One region of the Aeromonas sp. CU5 genome, then DNA from elsewhere that is predicted to be linked to it. Evidence: predicted binding sites of a transcription regulator. Region 1 holds the regulator's gene; each other region holds the start of a gene.
What was found. Region 1 encodes LexA, which represses DNA repair genes until DNA is damaged. Its sites were predicted from a motif close to ANCTGTNTNNNNANACAGNT; they were not measured.
Positions count from the first base shown of each region.

Region 2: the regulator LexA is predicted to act here: its motif matches at 2,207-2,226, upstream of ruvA (Holliday junction branch migration protein RuvA).
Region 3: the regulator LexA is predicted to act here: its motif matches at 3,802-3,821, upstream of CK911_RS08325 (DUF4250 domain-containing protein).

Region 1 is NZ_CP023817.1:3,686,287-3,692,643, forward strand. Features, by position in the region: gene CK911_RS16540 (MATE family efflux transporter) at 1-1,104, opposite strand, end outside; gene CK911_RS16545 (SCO family protein) at 1,107-1,733, opposite strand; gene CK911_RS16550 (hypothetical protein) at 1,941-2,156, opposite strand; gene lexA (transcriptional repressor LexA) at 2,640-3,263, opposite strand; gene plsB (glycerol-3-phosphate 1-O-acyltransferase PlsB) at 3,468-5,891, shown strand; gene ubiA (4-hydroxybenzoate octaprenyltransferase) at 5,962-6,357, opposite strand, start outside.
Region 2 is NZ_CP023817.1:3,068,171-3,074,527, reverse strand. Features, by position in the region: gene CK911_RS13625 (methyl-accepting chemotaxis protein) at 11-2,020, opposite strand; gene ruvA (Holliday junction branch migration protein RuvA) at 2,281-2,892, shown strand; gene ruvB (Holliday junction branch migration DNA helicase RuvB) at 2,901-3,911, shown strand; gene CK911_RS13610 (cytochrome ubiquinol oxidase subunit I) at 4,855-6,357, shown strand, end outside.
Region 3 is NZ_CP023817.1:1,914,190-1,920,546, forward strand. Features, by position in the region: gene CK911_RS08315 (DASS family sodium-coupled anion symporter) at 1-502, shown strand, start outside; gene CK911_RS08320 (glycogen/starch/alpha-glucan phosphorylase) at 567-3,044, opposite strand; gene CK911_RS08325 (DUF4250 domain-containing protein) at 3,420-3,617, opposite strand; gene CK911_RS08330 (cell division inhibitor) at 3,847-4,332, shown strand; gene CK911_RS08335 (YcgN family cysteine cluster protein) at 4,484-4,918, shown strand; gene CK911_RS21175 (hypothetical protein) at 5,050-5,214, opposite strand; gene pflB (formate C-acetyltransferase) at 5,552-6,357, opposite strand, start outside.

The DNA.
Region 1 (6,357 bases):
GATAAGCCAGGGGAGTTGGCGGTTCGCCTCCGCCACTACCGCCGGAATGTCAGTAATCTGACCCACCAGCCAGCCACCCAACAGGGCGAACCCCAAGGTAAATGCGGTCGCAATCAGGGCGGCCCAGCCCAGATTGAGCACGATGACCTCCCGCAGTTTCTGCCGATCCCGCAGACCGATGGCCCGCCCCACCATGGCCTCCACCGCGTAGGCAAAGCCATCGAGCCCGTAGGAGATGAGCATCAGGAAGTTGAGCAACACCGCATTGGCGGCCACCGCCACATCCCCCAGCCGCGCCCCTTGCAGGGTCATAAAGGCGAAGCAGAGCTGCAAACAGAGGGAACGCAGGAAGATATCGCGATTTAGGCCGAGCAGCCGCACCATGGGGGCAAGTTGCCGCCAGCGCTGCCAGCCATCCTGCCACACCGTCGGCGCCAGCTGCCGCAGCTGACGGCGCACCAGCCAGATCCCGGCAGCCAGCGCACAGTAGTCCGCCAGCACCGAGGCCGCCGCCACACCCCGCACCTGCCAGCCGAGCCCCAGCACAAACAGGGCATCGAGCGCCATATTGACCAGATTGGTGAGGATCAGCATCACCATGGGGCTGCGGGCATCCTGCATCCCCAGCAGCCAACCCATGATCACCAGATTGCAGAGCGCCGCCGGCGCGCTCCAGATCCGCACCTCAACATAGTGGCTGGCATAGAGCTGCACCTCTGCCGAGCCGCCACTCAGGGCGATCAGTCGGGGTAACAGGGGAAAGAGCAACAACAGCAGCGCCAAACCGAGGGCAATGGCCAACCCCAGCGCCCGCAGCAGAGTATCGAGCTGGGCGCGGCCGTTGGCAGCGCCGTGGGCCTGCGCCGTCAGCCCGGTAGTCGACATCCGCAGAAAGCCGAGTAGCCAGAAGATGAGATTGATCAGGGTCGCGCCAACCGAGACGCCCCCCAGAAACCAGGCCTGACCGAGGTGACCGATCACCCAGGTGTCCACCAGCCCCAGCAAGGGAGTGGAGATATTGGAGAAGACCATGGGCAGGGCGAGAACAAAGACCGCACGGTGACGAGAGGGATCACGCCACCATGGGGCAACCGGCGGGGTCATTTTCAGTAGCCAGCCAGCTTCATCATGCGGGAAAAATCAGACAACATGGTAGCCATCGGCACCCGGGGCACCTCACCCGGCACCACCTGCGGGCGGAACACCCCCTGCAGCTTGCCCTTGGGATTGATGAGCACGATGGAGGCGGAGTGATCGATCAGGTAATCCTTCTCACCCTGATTGGCGATGGAGTAGATCAGCCCCAGATTGCGCACGAACGGGAACAGCTTGTCGTGGGGGGCGGTGGCCGCCTTGAACTCGGGATTGAAGAAGGCGGTGTAGGTCTTGAGACGGGGAATGTCATCGCGCTGGGGGTCTGCCGAAATAAACACCACCTGACTGTTGGACGCCATCTTCTTCAGCTGGTCATACACGGAGCGCATATCTGCCAGGGTAGTGGGGCAGATATCGGGGCAGAAGGTGTAGCCGATAAACAGAAAGGTCCAGTGCCCCTTCAGGTTGGCAGGGGTGAACGGCTTGTTGTCCGCATCGGTAAAGGCGAAATCATTGATATCCCGCCCCGCAGGATAGTAGTCAGCCTGTTGCGGCTGCTCAGGCTGGGTGGCGTAGAACGCCAGGGTCAGGCAGCCTGTCAGCAGTAGAAAAAGCAGGGGATAGCGGAGCTTTATCATCACAAGAGACCCTTTAAGTTCGAGGTAGATGGCCAGCAGTGACCGGACAAGAGGGGTATTGTACCCCAGCGAGCCAGCAACGTGGGTCAACCTTGTGTCTCGCACAGTCAGGAACCGACCATTTGGCACAATTGATCGCCAGTTCAGACCATAAAAAAACCGGCCCCTCGGGTGCCGGTTAGGTGTGCGTCTGCTTGCCTCTTCTGCTCAGGGGCGAGCGTTGCGTCCCTGCTGCAACATCTTGCCGATGGCCCGCACGCCGATGGGAATGACGGGTGCCAGCAAGCCCTCTTCCCCCTGGCGATCGCCATGGCCCCGCTTGAACAGTAACACCAGACGCACCACCTTCTCCTTCGGGCATCCCAACCAGAGTGTCCAGTGTGAACCCTTGTGGTGTAACCAGAGACCATAAAACCAGGTCATCCGGCTACCTTTGACACAACGGGTGATAGACGATGCCGATGGTACAACTACCACCTCTGAATCCCATGGCGATCTTGATGCCATACCAGTCCTCCTTGACCGACAGGTCATATTGCTGCATCGGCCTGAGCGATCGTCAGGCCCGTCACGACTAGCTGCAACTCTACGAGTGGTCCCCTCTGCCCGACAGGGCTCGGGATCTCCCCACTCCCCCTTCATATCCCGTGAAGGTGTACTTCGCGATTCTCGTTGTTACCGGCCCTCCCATAACGGCTCATTGACGTTGTCCCCATGAGGAGCCGAGCCCCGTCTCGGCGACAGGGCACTGATCTGAGCATATATCTGAAATAGATGATTGGTAACCGGTCGCGCAGGACAAAAATGCCGCCGCCGACGATCTGCTTGATATGACAGGGAAAGTGCGCCAGAAACAGCACGGCCTCCCGAAGGAGGCCGTGTGGCAAACGCAGTTGGAGGGAAGAATTACATCCAGTCGGCGTTGCGGATCACTCCAACCGCCAGCCCCTCGATAGTGAGCTGCTGGCAGGAGAGATCCACCTCGATGGGGGATAGCTCTTCGTTCTCCGGCAACAACCATACCTGACTGCCCTTGCGCTGGAAGCGCTTGACGGTGACATCCTCATCGAGACGGGCGACCACCACCTGACCATTACGCACATCCTGAGTCTTGTGCACCGCCAGCAGGTCACCATCCAGAATGCCGATGTTCTTCATGCTCATTCCCTGTACCCGCAGCAGAAAATCTGCCCGCGGATGGAACAGGGAGGGATCCACCTGATAATGGCTCTCGATATGCTCCTGAGCCAGAATGGGTTCACCGGCGGCCACCTTGCCGATCAGCGGCAGGCCACTCTCTGCCAGTACCTCTTCCTCTTCGAGCAACAGGCGAATGCCGCGGGACGTGCCCGGCATGATCTCGATGACCCCTTTCTTGGCCAGGGCCTTCAGATGTTCTTCGGCCGCATTGGCCGATTTAAAACCAAGCTTCTGGGCAATCTCGGCACGAGTCGGCGGCATACCGGTCTCGCTCATGTTTACCTTGATCAGCTCCAGCACTTCGGCCTGGCGGGGGGTAAGGGGTTTCATAGCATTGGCACCTGTTTTTTTATACAGCACACTGGCAGTATATACAGTGTGCCAGCCAAGGCAAGGCACAGCTGACATTTGTCGCAACCCATCCCGCATTTATCACTGTTTTGATCTCGCTCAGCCGACTCATCGTACCTCTCGGCGACAAGGGGCTACCGATTTGCTATGCTCACGCCGCATTTTTTTGGAGAGCAGACGCACATGTCCATAGGGCAGAAGATATCCAGAGCCATCCTGCAATGGCCGGTCAGTGGCTTGGTCAATCACAAGAGCTTGCCGGAAAATCCCATCACCGAGCTCAATCTGGACCCGGACAGACCCATTGTCTATGCCCTGAAAACCAGTTCGATCACCGACCTGATGACCTTGCAGCAGTGCTGCGAGGATCTCGGTCTGCCCGGCCCCTTCACCCCGCTGGAGCTCAATGGCCAGCTGCTGCCGCGCTACGTCTGTCTGGATCGTCCGCCTCCCCTGTTCGGCAAGCGCAGCAAGCCGCTGCCGTTCTTGCAAGAGTTCCACCAGCTGCTGGATCTGCACAAGCAGGATCCCGAGCTGGATATCCAGGTGGTGCCCGTTACTCTGTTCTGGGGCCGTGCCCCGGGTCGGGAAGGGGAAGAGGCCTCCGGCCTCAACATCATCAGCAGCCTGGCGCCAAACCGGCTGAAGAAGGCGCTGATCGTAATCCTCAAGGGTCGTGAGAATCTGGTGCGCTTCTCGCCGCCGCTCTCTTTGCGCCACATGGCAGACAAACACGGCACCGATGAAGCGATCGCCCACAAGCTGGCGCGCGTGGCCCGCACCCACTTCAGTCGCCAGCAGCTGGCCGCCACCGGACCGAAACTGCCCAACCGCAATCTGCTGTTCAAGCAGCTGCTCGACTCCGGGGTGATCCAGCAAGCCATTGAAGAAGAAGCCCAGCGCGAGAACATTAGCCTCGAGAAGGCGCAAAAGCGCGCCCACGGCTACATGGATGAAATTGCCTCCGATTTCTCCTACCGGCTGATCCGCCTTGGCGAGAGCTTCCTCGGCTGGCTGTGGAACAAGCTCTATCGCGGTTTGTCGGTCAATGGTGCCGAGAAGGTACGCCAGCTGGCGCAGGAAGGGCACGAGATTGTCTATGTCCCCTGCCATCGCAGCCACATGGACTACCTGCTGCTCTCCTACGTCATCTACCACCAGGGGATGGTGCCGCCCCATATCGCGGCAGGCATCAACCTCAACTTCTGGCCAGCAGGCCCGATCTTCCGCCACGGCGGTGCCTTCTTCATTCGCCGCACCTTCAAGGGCAACCCGCTCTACAGCACGGTATTCCGCGAATACCTCAACCTGCTGTTTGCCAAGGGTTACTCGGTGGAGTTCTTCACCGAAGGGGGCCGCTCCCGTACCGGCCGTCTGCTGCCACCCAAGACAGGCATGCTGGCGATGACCCTGCAGGCGATGATGCGCGGGCTGGACAGGCCGGTCACCCTGGTGCCGGTCTATCTGGGCTACGAGCACGTGATGGAGGTGAACACCTACCACAACGAACTCAAGGGCAGCCGCAAGGAGAAGGAGAGCTTCCTGCAGGTGCTCGGGATTCTGCGCAAGCTGCGTAACTACGGCCGTGGCTTCGTCAACTTCGGTGAGCCATTGACCCTCAACAGTTACCTCAGTGAACACGTCCCGGAGTGGAAATCCCATATCGGCGAAGAGGAGCGCCCTGAGTGGATGGCGGGCACAGTCAACAATCTGGCCGAGCTATTGATGACTCGCATCAATGCCGCCGCCGCCGTCAACGGCCTGACCCTGAGTGCGCTGGCACTGCTGGCCGCCGAGCGTCATGCCCTGACCCGCGACGAGCTGCAGGCCCAGCTCAACACCTATCTGGATCTGCTCAAGGCGGTACCCTACAGCTCGCAGAGCACCATTCCGGATGAGGATGCCAAGACCCTGCTGGATCAGGCGATGGAGCTCAACAAGTTCGAGGTGAGCGAGGACAAGCTGGGGCAGATCATCAGTCTGGACCGCTATCAGGCGATCCTGCTGACCTACTACCGCAACAACATCTTGCACCTGTTCGCCATGCCATCCCTGGTGGCAGCGCTGATCGAGCGTTGCGAGGGGATCTCCCACAGCGAGATCGTGGCCCGCTGCATCGACATCTATCCGCTGCTCAAGACAGAACTGTTCCTTCATTATGAGGAAGAAGATCTACCAGCGGTGGTAGACAGCCTGCTCGATGCCCTGCAGGCCCAGCAACTGATTGAGCTGCGCGATGGCGGTTACTGGGTTAATCCGGGCAACCAGATGCGCCTGCTGCTGCTGGCAGAAAGTATTCAGGAGACCCTGCAACGCTACGCCATCGTGCTGACCCGGGTACTGGCCCAACCCCGTATCGAGGCGGAGCAGCTGGAAGCGGACGGCCTGATGATGGCAGAGCGCCTCGGCACCCTGCACGGCATCAACGCTCCCGAGTTCTTCGACCAGAAGCTGTTCAGCACCCTGATCCACACATTGCGCAAAGAGGGCTACCTCTCCCCCGAGTGCAAGCCGGATCTGGGCCGCTTCCAGGCGCTGGCCGACAACATAGTGCCGCTGCTGAGCAACAAGATCCGCCGCACCATTCAGGCAGGCAACCAGCTCTGACCTGCAACGCAAACAAAGAAGGCCGCATCATGCGGCCTTCTTTTTTCATTCCGTTTTACTCAGCGCGCTATCACGCCAGCAGGTAGTCGAGCACCAGACCGGCAAACACCAGCGCCCCCACATAATTGTTGTTGAGAAACGCCTGGAAGCAGGCTTCCCGCTGCCGCGCGCGAATAAGCCGCTGCTGATAGACAAACAGCACCGCCGCCCCCAGCAATCCCCAGTAATACCAACCACCCAGCAGCATCAGATGGCCCACCGCCAACAGCAGCAGCAGCGCCGAAAGCTGCAACGCCCCGATGATCCGCTTGTCATGACGACCAAACAGGATGGCGCTGGACTTGAGGCCGAGCCTGAGGTCGTCATCCCGATCCACCATGGCGTACTGGGTATCGTAAGCCACGGTCCAGAGCAGGTTGGCGAAGAAGAGTAGCCAAGCCACCAGCGGCAGGGCATCCGCCTGCGC
Region 2 (6,357 bases), 620 kb from region 1:
CGGGGGCTGGCTACACCCGGAACTGGGAGAGCAGACGTTGTTGCAGCAGGCTGGCCTGATGGAGGGAGGAGGCGAGTTGCAGGCACTCCTGTGCCTCCTGTTCGCCGGTTCTGGCTTGCAGGCTGATGCCGGAGACCTTGTCAGAGGAGTGACTCAGGGTGTGTGACAGCTGACCGGTCGCCACGGCGACCTGTTGCACCATGTCGGCCAGCTGGTCGATGGCGCCTTCCACCTTGAACAGGATCTGCTTGGTGTTCTCGGAGTCCTGCATGCCGGACTCCACCGTCTTGAGGTTGCGTTGCATCATCAGGTAGGCGGTCTCGGTCTGCTGCTGGATGCTGCTGATCACCTGGCTGATCTCGGCGCTGGAGGTGGCGGTGCGATTGGCCAGGGTGCGCACCTCGTCAGCGACCACCGCAAAGCCACGCCCCATCTCCCCCGCGCGGGCCGCTTCAATGGCCGCATTGAGGGCCAGCAGGTTGGTCTGCTCCGAGATACCGCTGATGGTGGAGATGATCTGGCCAATCTGGCCCGCCTGCTCCTTGAGGGAGTTGATGGCGATGGCGCACTCGCTCACCTCCTGCACCACCCGCTGCATGCCCGCGCTGGCAGAGGCGACGTATTGGCTGCTTTCAGTGGTCAGCTGGCGCACTTCGTTGGCATTGCGGGCCGCCATGCTGCAGTTGTCCGAAATGGTGGTGGCCACCTGCACCATCTGTTCACTGTCATGGTGCAGGGACAGCGCATGTTCGGCGGTCTGGCGGCTGCTTTGGCTGATCGCTTCCACCCGGTTGACCGAGGTGTGGACGTGTTCACTGATGTGCTGGTTGTTGTCCATGGTGGAGCTGATCATCGTCTGCAATTTCTCGATGAAGCGATCCACGCTGTTGGCCAGCGAACCTATCTCGTCATCCCGCTGCAGGTTAATGCGGGCGTTGAGATCCCCCTCGCCGGCGGCGATATCCTGCATCCGCTTGTCCACTTGCAGCAGCGGGGTCACCAGCTTGCGGGTCAACCAGAGACCGCAGAGGGTCACCATGATCAGGCTCAGCAGCAGGCCACTCAGCAGCAGGGTGCGGGTCTGGCTGATGATGCCGTTGAGCTGGGCTACCTGATCCTCGACGGTGGCATCGCCGCTCGCTTCGATGGCAACCAGCTGTTGTCGCAGCTCATCCGCACTGGCCTCATAGACGGCTTGCTGGGCCTGATAGCTGCCGAGCGCCTCGATCCACTGTCCCATCAGTTGCTGATGTTGGGCCAACAGGGCGCGATACTGTGTCGCCAGCGTCTTGCCGGCAAACTCCCCGGTGCCCTCGATATCGAACAGTCCGGTGCCGAGCATGCTGTCAATCGCTTCATGGTAGAAATCGGTCGCCTCTTTCAGCTCGGCCTTGATCGCCTCCGTTACCCCCTGTCTGCGCATCTTCTCCAGCGCATAGAGCTGGCGCAAAAAGCCGATGTTGGACTCCATGCCGCCGTCGGCCGCTTCCCAGCGGGTGGAGAGGCCGCCGTTCCAGCTGATGCTCTGATCGGGGGATTGGGTCAGTGCTTCTACCGCGCCATCACCGATCACCTCCAGCTGGGTCGAGAGGCGGGCCATCAGGTCGGCGTTGTGATGCAGCGCCTGATCCACCTCGGTATAGGCGTGATAGAGCGCCAGCAGCTTCTCTTGCTGCTGTTGATAGGCCTGCTTGTGCTGATCCATGGTGGCAAGGGCTGCGCCATCAATGAGCTGCCCCTGGCTGACCCGAGTCAGCGCGTCATCGGTCGCCGCCTTGGCGGCATCGAGTTCGGCGCGATTGAGCGGCGTGCCGTTTTGCATCTTCTGGATGTGGAGTTGCTGATTGCCCAGCTCTATGGAGCCCTCCATGGCGCCGTCGGCGGTCTGCCAGGCAGCCCCCAGTACATAGGAGAGCAGATTGGCCAGCCGCTGGCTGCCATACCAGCCCACGACCCCCATGCCCAGCGTGCAGCTGAGCAAGATGGCAAGACCCAGATTGGAGGTGGTAACAATTTTCATGTGATGGCCTTCCTTGGTATCGACATTGGCACCAGTTTCGGTTCCGAACGGGTTTAGTGTAGCGGTTTATCCCCCAGCCATAACCCGGTGCTGTGTTGGAACATCCCGAGCTCTGGCTGTACGAAATCAAGCATGGTGGCAAATTGGATAAAAAGCCTCTCTGACCACGCGGGTGTCGCAGCCCTATGCTGGATACTTATCCAGTTATTCTTTATGCTATGAGCCAATTTACGAATAGCTGTGTTGGTGAGGAGAGAGCCGTGATTGGTCGCTTGAGAGGCATTGTCATTGAAAAACAGCCCCCCGAGGTTTTGCTGGAAGTGGGCGGGGTAGGCTATGAGGTGCAGATGCCGATGAGCTGTTTCTATGACTTGCCGGAAATCGGCAAAGAGGCGGCTATCCACACCCATTTTGTGGTGCGAGAAGATGCCCAGCTGCTCTATGGTTTCAATCACAAGCAGGAACGGGCGCTGTTTCGCGAGTTGATCAAGACCAATGGGGTCGGTCCCAAGTTGGCGCTGGCCATTCTCTCCGGCATGACTGCCAGCCAGTTCGTCATCTGCGTCGAACGGGAAGAGATAAGCTCGCTGGTCAAGTTACCGGGAGTCGGCAAGAAAACCGCCGAGCGGCTGGTGGTAGAGATGAAGGATCGCCTCAAGGGATGGGTTAGCCACGATCTCTTCTCGCCGGCCATGGTGGCCCTGCCTGCCGGGACATCCGAGTTGCGTGCGCCAGACGCCGCAGATGAGGCGGTCAGCGCACTGATTTCGCTCGGTTACAAACCGCAGCAGGCGAGTCAAATCGTCAGCAAGATCGCCGTCGATGGGATGTCGGTAGAAGAGATCATCCGTGAATCCCTGCGTAGCTTGTGAGGTAGTTGATGATTGAAGCAGACCGCCTCATTTCGGCAAGCGCCGAGCGCGAGGATGAGATTATCGATCGGGCGATCCGTCCCAAGAAGCTGGCTGACTATACCGGTCAGGATACTGTCTGTGCGCAGATGGAGATCTTTATCGAAGCGGCCAGGCAACGGGGCGAGGCACTTGACCACCTGCTGATTTTTGGCCCGCCGGGGCTGGGCAAAACCACCCTTGCCAACATCGTTGCCAACGAAATGGGGGTCAATATCAAGACCACCTCAGGCCCGGTGCTGGAGAAAGCGGGGGATCTGGCGGCGCTGCTCACCAACCTCGAACCGAACGATGTGCTGTTTATCGATGAGATCCACCGTCTCAGTCCGGTGGTGGAGGAAGTGCTCTATCCGGCGATGGAGGATTACCAGCTCGACATCATGATCGGAGAGGGCCCCGCCGCCCGCTCTATCAAGCTGGATCTGCCGCCGTTCACCCTGATCGGCGCCACCACCCGAGCCGGCTCATTGACCAGTCCGCTGCGGGATCGTTTTGGCATCGTCCAGCGGCTGGAGTTCTACAACGTCAAGGACCTGACCGATATCGTCTCGCGCAGTGCCCGTTGTCTGGGACTTGAGATGACTGAGGATGGTGCTATCGAGATCGCGCGTCGCGCCCGCGGCACGCCACGAATTGCTAACCGCCTGTTAAGGCGAGTGCGTGATTTTGCCCAGGTGAAATCCGATGGCCGGATCGATGGCCCCATCGCGGCCCGCGCCATGGACATGCTGGACGTCGATAACGAAGGATTTGACTTCATGGACCGCAAGCTATTGTTGGCTGTGATAGACAAGTTTATGGGCGGCCCGGTAGGCCTTGATAATCTGGCTGCGGCGATCGGAGAGGTGAAAGACACTATCGAAGATGTGCTGGAGCCTTATCTGATCCAGCAGGGGTATCTGCAACGTACACCCAGAGGACGGATAGCGACCACACGAGCTTATGCGCATTTCGGTCTTCAGCGACCAGATGATAAGTAAAAACAGTCGTTTGAATGTGAAACCGCCGTCAGAGGCGGTTTTTTATTATCATTTTTCATCACCAATAAAAAAGCCCACGGCAGATGCGGTGGGCAAAGACAATTCAGGGTGGATGTTCACAGACAGTGAGTGCGTCTGGACACAGACCGGAAAATAAACAGGTGAGCCGTCGCGAGCTCTTAGAGTCGGTTCATTTGATAGAGCTGAACAAAGGAAAGCTTGTAGTAACGGATGGTTTTAGCAACAAACTTTTTCATCTTCGATTCCAATAAACGGGTTCAGATAGATAGTCGAATACGTACCGTGAACCCCGATTAACCGGCCTGTATCCAAGGGTATGCCCTCACTGCGAGGCGCATTGTAGGAGTTAGAATCGACCCGGGCAAACAAGAAAAATTGCAATCTTCAAATTAGTTTATCTAATGTCTCGGTTGGTGGAATTGGTTCGCATGAGTATGCATTCTTTGCAGTTTTAAATTGAGTTTTCGAATCAGATTGCCTGACCCGGATAACATGGAAAAAGGAGCCTTATCCACGCTTTTCAAATTAAACGGGGTGGTGGGATGTTAAATTCTTAAATTGATTTAAATCAATGTTTTACGCTTTGTCATGTTTTGTGATCTGGCTCGCGTCAATAATCGTGAAATAGATTAAAAATGCCTTTCAAAGCCATGTATTGCGGGCCCTTTTACATTGATTTCAATCAAATAAAGGTGATATAAAACCACCGTCATCATGGGCGAGAATCAATTCAAGCTTATTGTTTTGAAAATGTTAAACATTAGTTTCTTTTGTTCTCATGTATTGCCTTGTTGTTAATATTGGTCGTTATTGAAGGGGCTTTGTTGTGGTGTCTCACAACGGGATTTGTTCGATAACCACCAGCGGAAGCTTTGTTCTTAAAACTTAAAATAGCCGTGCCAATAATCGGTGAGGAAACATCATGATTGCTGAGCATGTGGTAGACCTATCGCGGTTTCAATTCGCTGCGACGGCTCTTTATCACTTTTTGTTTGTACCCCTGACGCTGGGAATGGCCTTCCTTCTGGCGATCATGGAATCTGTCTATGTGATGACCAACAACACTATCTACCGGGACATGACCAAGTTCTGGGGTAAGTTGTTTGGTATCAACTTCGCCTTGGGGGTAACCACAGGCCTGGCCATGGAGTTCCAGTTCGGGACGAACTGGGCGTATTACTCCCATTATGTCGGCGATATCTTCGGGGCCCCGTTGGCTATCGAAGGGCTGATGGCCTTCTTCCTGGAGTCCACCTTCGTCGGTATGTTCTTCTTTGGTTGGGATCGTCTGAGCAAGCATCAGCATCTGGCGGCCACCTGGTTGATGGCGCTGGGTACCAACCTCTCCGCCCTCTGGATCCTGGTTGCTAACGGCTGGATGCAAAACCCGGTCGGTGCCGAGTTCAACTTCGAATCCATGCGGATGGAGATGATGAGCTTCGCGGACGTGGTGTTTAACCCGGTGGCGCAGGTCAAGTTCGTCCACACTGTCGCGGCGGGTTACACCTGCGGTGCCATGTTTGTGTTGGGCATCTCCTCCTACTACCTGCTGAAAGGCCGTGATGTGGCGTTTGCCCGTCGCTCCTTCGCCATTGCTGCTGCGTTTGGTATGGCTTCTATCGTGTCAGTGCTGATCCTTGGTGACGAATCCGGTTACGAGACCGGTGAAGTACAGAAGGTGAAACTGGCGGCTATCGAAGCTGAGTGGGAAACTGAACCCGCTCCGGCTGCGTTTACCCTGTTCGGTATTCCGAATCAGGAAGAGATGCGCACCGACTACGCCATCAAGATCCCCTATGCGCTGGGCATTATCGCGACCCGTTCACTGGACGGTCAGGTAACCGGTCTGAAGGATCTGAAGAGCGAGCACGAACTGCGCGTGCGCAACGGTATGACCGCTTACGATCTGCTGACTCAGCTGCAAGCCGGTGACAAGTCTGACGACACCCGCGCCCGCTTTGATGAAGTGAAGCAGGATCTGGGCTACGGTCTGCTGCTCAAGCGCTACACCAGCAATGTGACCGATGCCACTGACGAGCAGATCAAGGCCGCCGTGGATGACTCCATCCCGCAGGTTCTGCCGCTGTTCTTTGCCTTCCGCATCATGGTGGCTACCGGCATGTTGATGCTGGTGCTGATTGGCCTGGCCTTCTGGGACAGTGCGCGCCATCGTATCGGTGAGCGCAAGTGGTTGCTCAAAGGGCTGTTGTGGGGTATCCCGCTGCCGTGGATCGCCATCGAAGCGGGTTGGTTCGTGGCCGAGTATGGCCGTCAACCCTGGACTATCGCGGAAGTGTTGCCGACCTCGCTTTCAGTGTCCAACTTGCCTGCTGCTGAAATCTGGTTCTCTCTGATCGGTATCTGCCTGTTCTATACCGTGCTGTTGGTTATCGAGATGTATCTGATGTTCAAGTATGCCCGTCTC
Region 3 (6,357 bases), 1.8 Mb from region 1:
CGCCATCATTGCCATCGTGGTCAGCCGCGTCGCCAGTTGGGACGACGTCAACCAGAACACCGACTGGGGAGTACTGATGCTGTTTGGCGGCGGCTTGACCCTAAGCGCCATACTCAAAGCCACTGGCACCAGCGCCTTTCTGGCTGCACACCTGTCGGCCGTGCTCTCCCATGCCAATATCTTCGTGATCCTGCTGATGCTGGCGGCCTTCGTGGTGTTTTTGACTGAACTGGTCTCCAACACTGCCACCGCTGCCCTGCTGATCCCGCTGTTCGCCGGTGTGGCCGAGGCGCTAGGAGTCTCCCCCATCGTGATGGCGGTATTGATCGCTATCGGTGCCTCCTGCGCTTTTATGTTGCCGGTCGCCACGCCACCCAATGCCATCGTCTTTGCCAGCGGCCATATTCGCCAGAAAGAGATGATGAAAGCCGGTATGGCCCTCAACGTAGTCTTTACCGTGTTGCTCGCACTGCTGGCCTATTTTGTCGGTGATATCCTCTGATCACCTGTTACGCCAAAACAAAAAGCCCTCGCAGTGCGAGGGCTTTTTCATATCCAGTGGTTAATCAACCCGCAACATTGCAACTCTTCAGGTTCCAAATCCGATCCACATAGTCCTGAATGGATCGGTCGGAGTTGAACTTGCCCATGGTGGCCGAGTTGATGATTGCCTTCTTGGCCCACAGCGCAGGATCCCGATACCAGGTATCGATCAGCTTGTGTGCCTCTGAGTAGGACTGGAAGTCCGCCAAGGCCAGGTAAGGGTCTCCCCCTTCCAGCAAGGAGCGCTTGATGGAGGCCAACTCACCCGGACGACCAGGTGTGAAGTAGTCGGTATCAAACCAGTCCAGCACGGCTTTGAGCTCTGAGTTGGCATAGTAGAAGTCGTACGGGTTGTAACCGCGCGCTTTCAACGACTTCACCTCGTCGACCGTCAGACCAAAAATGGCACAGTTTTCGGCACCCGCCTCTTCAGCGATCTCGATGTTAGCGCCGTCCAGCGTACCTATGGTGATCGCACCGTTGAGCGCCATCTTCATGTTGCCGGTGCCAGAAGCCTCATAACCTGCAGTGGAGATCTGCTCGGAGACATCGGCCGCCGGGATCAGTTTCTCCGCAAGGCTGACGCGGTAGTTCGGCATGAACACCACTTTCAGCTTGCCCTGGATACGGGTGTCGTTATTGACCCGATCCGCCAACTTATTGATGGCATAGATGATGTCTTTGGCCAGTTTGTAACCGGGGGCGGCCTTGGATCCGAAAATGAACACCCGCGGATGCATGTCATAGTCCGGGTTGGCCAGCAGGCGACGATACAGCGCCATGATGTGGATAAGGTTCAGCTGCTGGCGCTTGTATTCGTGCAGACGCTTGATCTGGATGTCAAAGATCGCCTCGGCGCTGACATCAATGCCTGTCTCTGCCTTGATAACCTTGACCAGTTTCTCCTTGTTATGACGCTTGATGGTCATAAACTGCTGCTGAAACGCCTTGTCATCTGCAAACTTCGCCACCCCACGCAGTTTGTCCAGTTGCAGCGGCCACTCTTTGCCAACCACTTCGGTATACAGCCCGGCCAGCTCAGGGTTACAAGCCAACAGCCAGCGACGCGGTGTCACCCCGTTGGTGACATTGCACAGCTTCTGAGGCCACAGCTCGGCATACTCGGGGAAGAGGTCCTCTTTCACCAGTTTGGAGTGGATCTCGGCTACGCCGTTCACTTTGGAAGAGCCGACCACACAGAGATTGCCCATCCGTACCTTGCGCACACTCCCCTCTTCGATGATGGAGAGCTTGGCCTTGATGACATCATTGCCTGGCCACTTGGGCTCGACCTGCTCGCTCAGGAAACGGGCGTTAATCTCGTAAATCACTTCCAGATGACGGGGCAACACCTTCTCAAACAAACTGACTGACCACTTCTCCAGCGCTTCAGGCAGCAAAGTGTGGTTGGTGTAGGAGAACACCTGATAGCAGATGGCCCAAGCGGCCTCCCAGTTCAGATCTTCCTCGTCCACCAGTACCCGCATCAGTTCGGGGATAGCCACCGCCGGATGAGTATCGTTGAGCTGAATGGCAATTTGCGCGGCAAAGTTGCTGAAATCAGCGCCATGCACCCGCTTGTAGCGGCGCATGATGTCCTTGATGGAGCAGGCGCAGAAGAAGTACTGCTGGATCAAGCGCAGCTCTTTGCCCGCATCGGTATCATCGTTCGGATAGAGCACCTTGGAGATAGTCTCTGCCTGGGCTTTTTCAGCCTGAGAGTCGATGTAACCACCGGCGTTGAATACGTCCCAGTCGAAAAACTCGGATGCGCGGGATTCCCACAGGCGCAAAATGTTGACCGTGTTACCGCCAAATCCGACGACAGGGATATCCCAAGGCACCCCTTTGATCTTGCGACCGGCATGCCATACTTTTTTCAGGCCACCCTTGTCACCGAATACAGTCTCCACATAGCCGTAGAGCGGGATCTCTTGAACGGATTCCGGTCGGCAAATTTCCCAAGGGTTACCGTATTCACGCCAGGAGTCCGGACGCTCGATCTGACGGCCATCCTGGATCTCCTGACGAAACAGACCATGTTCGTAATGGAGTCCATAGCCGACCGCCGGATAGTTAAGGGTTGCCAGCGAATCGATAAAGCAGGCAGCCAGACGACCCAGGCCGCCGTTGCCGAGGGCCATGTCGGGCTCTTGCTCGCAAAGGTCGGTCAGCTCCAGACCGAGCTCACCCAGCGCCTCTTCACAAGCCTTGTACAGGGAGAGGTTGTGCAGGTTGTTGGAGGTCAATCGTCCCATCAGGAATTCAGCAGAGAGATAGTGAATGGCACGAGTATCTTTCTTGAAGTGAGTCTGCTGAGTGCGGGTCAGGCGCTCGTACACCTGTTCATTGACGGCCGCAGCAGTGGCTTTCCACCACGCTTCGGGGGAGGCTTTCTGTTCGCTTGTTCCCAAGGTAGAACGCAGGTGACGCACGATACTCGCCTTGAGCTGATCTTTATCCAGTTGGAGATCCTGGTCTGTCTTCTTCTTGGTAGCCATAAACCATATTCCTTCGTTACAAATAAAATTGTTATCCCGCTTGCGGGACCGGCGCTGTTGTTATCTCAAAATATGTACCGGCGTGAGAATACTAACTAAAGCGGCAGAATTAAAAGTTAACGCAAGTCACACTTTAACCGATAAAAACAGCCTGAAAAGCTTGAAAACCCTTTCCTTTAACTGATTGTGGAAAAACAAACATAACCTTAATTATCAATAGCTTATAAAGTAAATGAAAATATTATGGCATGAATAGGTTTTCAGAGATTGCCAAGCCTTGAAAATCCCTGAAAATAGACATCAAGATGGCGCATTGAAACCGATTTCAATGCGCCTTAAAAATTACCGTATAAATATGAAGCAATCATTGCACCCTCAGAGATGTGCCTTGAACTGATTGCTCAATGGATCGTAATGGTACCCAATCTGATCCAGACGTCCTGCCAATTGGGCTTCACTCATATCGTAATAGGCCAGCAGCTCCTCCAGCCCATCACACTCCAGTCTCAGTTTTTCATTAATGATACCCAGCAAGATGTTGGCATCCAGACGCTGCAAGGTACTTATATCCATAGCGGCACCTCCCTTTAAATGGCCTGTATAACCATGGGCGGTGCAGCGCCATTTGTCCATAGAGCAAAAAACACACGGCGTGGTTTTTATAAAAAACCTTTAAAAACAACATCGTGAGTAAAACCCGTGCCAACCCCATCACAGATTTCAGCAAAAACACCTTGTCACTACCGCAGGATAGAACTACTGTATACACATACAGCTTGGACATTCATACAGGAATTGAACTATGAACCAGCCTCTGCACTCACTGCCGTTTGCGATGAACCGTGCCATGAGTAACCCATGGCCAACCAGAACCGCTTGCAAAGCGGAATCTGCTCACTATGGCGTGACGATCAAGTCTGATGATCAGTTTCTGACTGAATTGGCCAAGCTAGGCAACACTCACGCCGGCTGGATCTTGCTGATAGCACCACCGGGGCGCCCCACCGCTGTGCGGCTGCAAGAGCAAGGCATAGATCCCAAAAGGGTACTGGTAGTACACAGCCCTAAAATCAAGAACTGGCAACAGACTCTGGAGCGCTGTCTGGGCAACGGCCACTGTGCCGCCGTGTTTACCTGGCTCCCCGAGCAGATCGAGCTGGATCACGCCAAGCTGCAACGTCTGGGACAACAATCTGGTGTGCTGACTCGTTTCTTTGGCACACAACGAAGCAGCCCAATCACACCCCTACTTGCCTATGCAGAGCAGGACATCTATCTCAATCATTAAGGCACGGTCACCCCATAGACACATCAAGATGATCCGCCGCAATTTGACACCATGGCAGCTATTTTGCCGTCATTATGACCCTCTTCTTGAAATTGTGAGTCACACAGGGTATAACCACGCGCTTTATCAGGTGAATTAAGTGAGCGGCATCATGCAAGCCCCCTTTTGGCAGACCAAGAGTCTGCAGCAGATGACTGAGTCCGAATGGGAATCCCTCTGCGACGGTTGTGGCAAATGCTGCCTCAACAAGCTTATCGATGAAGATACCGACGAGCTGGTGTTCACCAATGTCGCCTGTAACCTGCTCAACACCAAGACCTGTCAGTGCTCTGACTATACCAATCGTTTCAAAAAAGAGCCTGATTGCCTGCAGATCACCCATGACAAGATTGCCGAATATGACTGGCTGCCCTCTAGTTGCGCCTATCGTTTGCTAGCAGAAGGTGACACCCTGCCACAGTGGCATCCTCTGCTGACGGGCAGTCGCTCCGCGATGCATCAGGCAGGTCAATCTGTACGTGGCAAGGTCATTCACGAGGAGCAGGCAGGTGAATGGATTGATCACATCATCACCTGGGCCAGCTGACACGCTCCCCCCTATTTTCATTGAGACAAGGGCTGCACATTGTGCAGCCCTTGTTGTTTCTGCAGACATGGTTTTCCGCTTCATTGAGAAGAACCCAACGCATATCTGGCAGGATCACCGTAGCCCCCTCCTTACAACACACCGGTACATTGGTAGAAGATAGCGGCAGAGAGGCAGAGGCAGAGGCAGAGGCAGAGGCAGAGGCAGAGGCAGAGGCAGAGGCAGAGGCAGAGGCAGAGGCAGAGGCAGAGGCAGAGGCAGAGGCAGAGGCAGAGGCAGAGGCAGAAAATGATCACAGAGCCGCAAGCTTATGGGTTTTGCTTTACACCCGTGATGGCGTCTCTGTTAACCCGTAAGCCTGATAAGCCAGTTCGCCGGGTCATACGCGCCACTGGCGCAGTGACAGGCAAAGCAGCCTCCCTGGGTGGCGATAGCGCGCGAATCAAGCGTGATCGCGTTACAGGTAATGCCAAGGTCAATCCTGGTGAACCGCTATGCCATAACCCTGTTCAAATACCCCATAACAACGTTTGTGATTGCGATGATGCTTGATCCTGGAAGTCTATTCCCCCTTGAATCGCACACATAAAAAAACCGGCGCCTTGGCGCCGGTTTTTACTCACTACGTCTCGATTACAGAGAAGCGGTGAAGGTACGGGTGATGACGTCTTGCTGTTGCTCTTTGGTCAAAGAGTTGAAGCGAACGGCATAACCGGATACGCGGATGGTCAACTGCGGATACTTCTCCGGGTCTTCCATGGCGTCCAGCAGCATTTCACGGTTCATCACGTTAACGTTCAGGTGCTGACCACCTTCCAGGTTGGCTTCGTGATGGAAGTAACCATCCATCAGGCCAGCCAGGTTGGCTTTCTGGGATTCCATATCTTTACCCAGTGCGTTCGGTACGATGGAGAAGGTATAGGAGATACCATCTTTCGCGTAAGCAAACGGCAGCTTGGCAACAGAAGTCAGGGAAGCAACAGCACCCTTCTGGTCACGACCGTGCATCGGGTTTGCACCTGGGCCGAACGGAGCACCAGCGCGACGGCCATCCGGGGTGTTACCGGTCTTCTTGCCATATACCACGTTAGAGGTGATGGTCAGAACAGACTGGGTAGCAACAGCGCCACGGTAGGTGTTGAGCTTCTGAATTTTCTTCATGAAGGTCTCAACCAGCTCACAGGCGATATCATCAACGCGCTCGTCGTTGTTACCGAACTGCGGGTACTCACCGTCGATTTCGAAGTCGATGGCTACGCCATCTTCGTCACGGATCGGCTTGACCTTGGCGTACTTGATGGCAGACAGGGAGTCAGCAGCAACAGACAGACCAGCAATACCACACGCCATGGTGCGATATACGTCACGGTCGTGCAGCGCCATCAGTGAGGCTTCGTAGCTGTACTTGTCGTGCATGTAATGGATGATGTTCAGCGCAG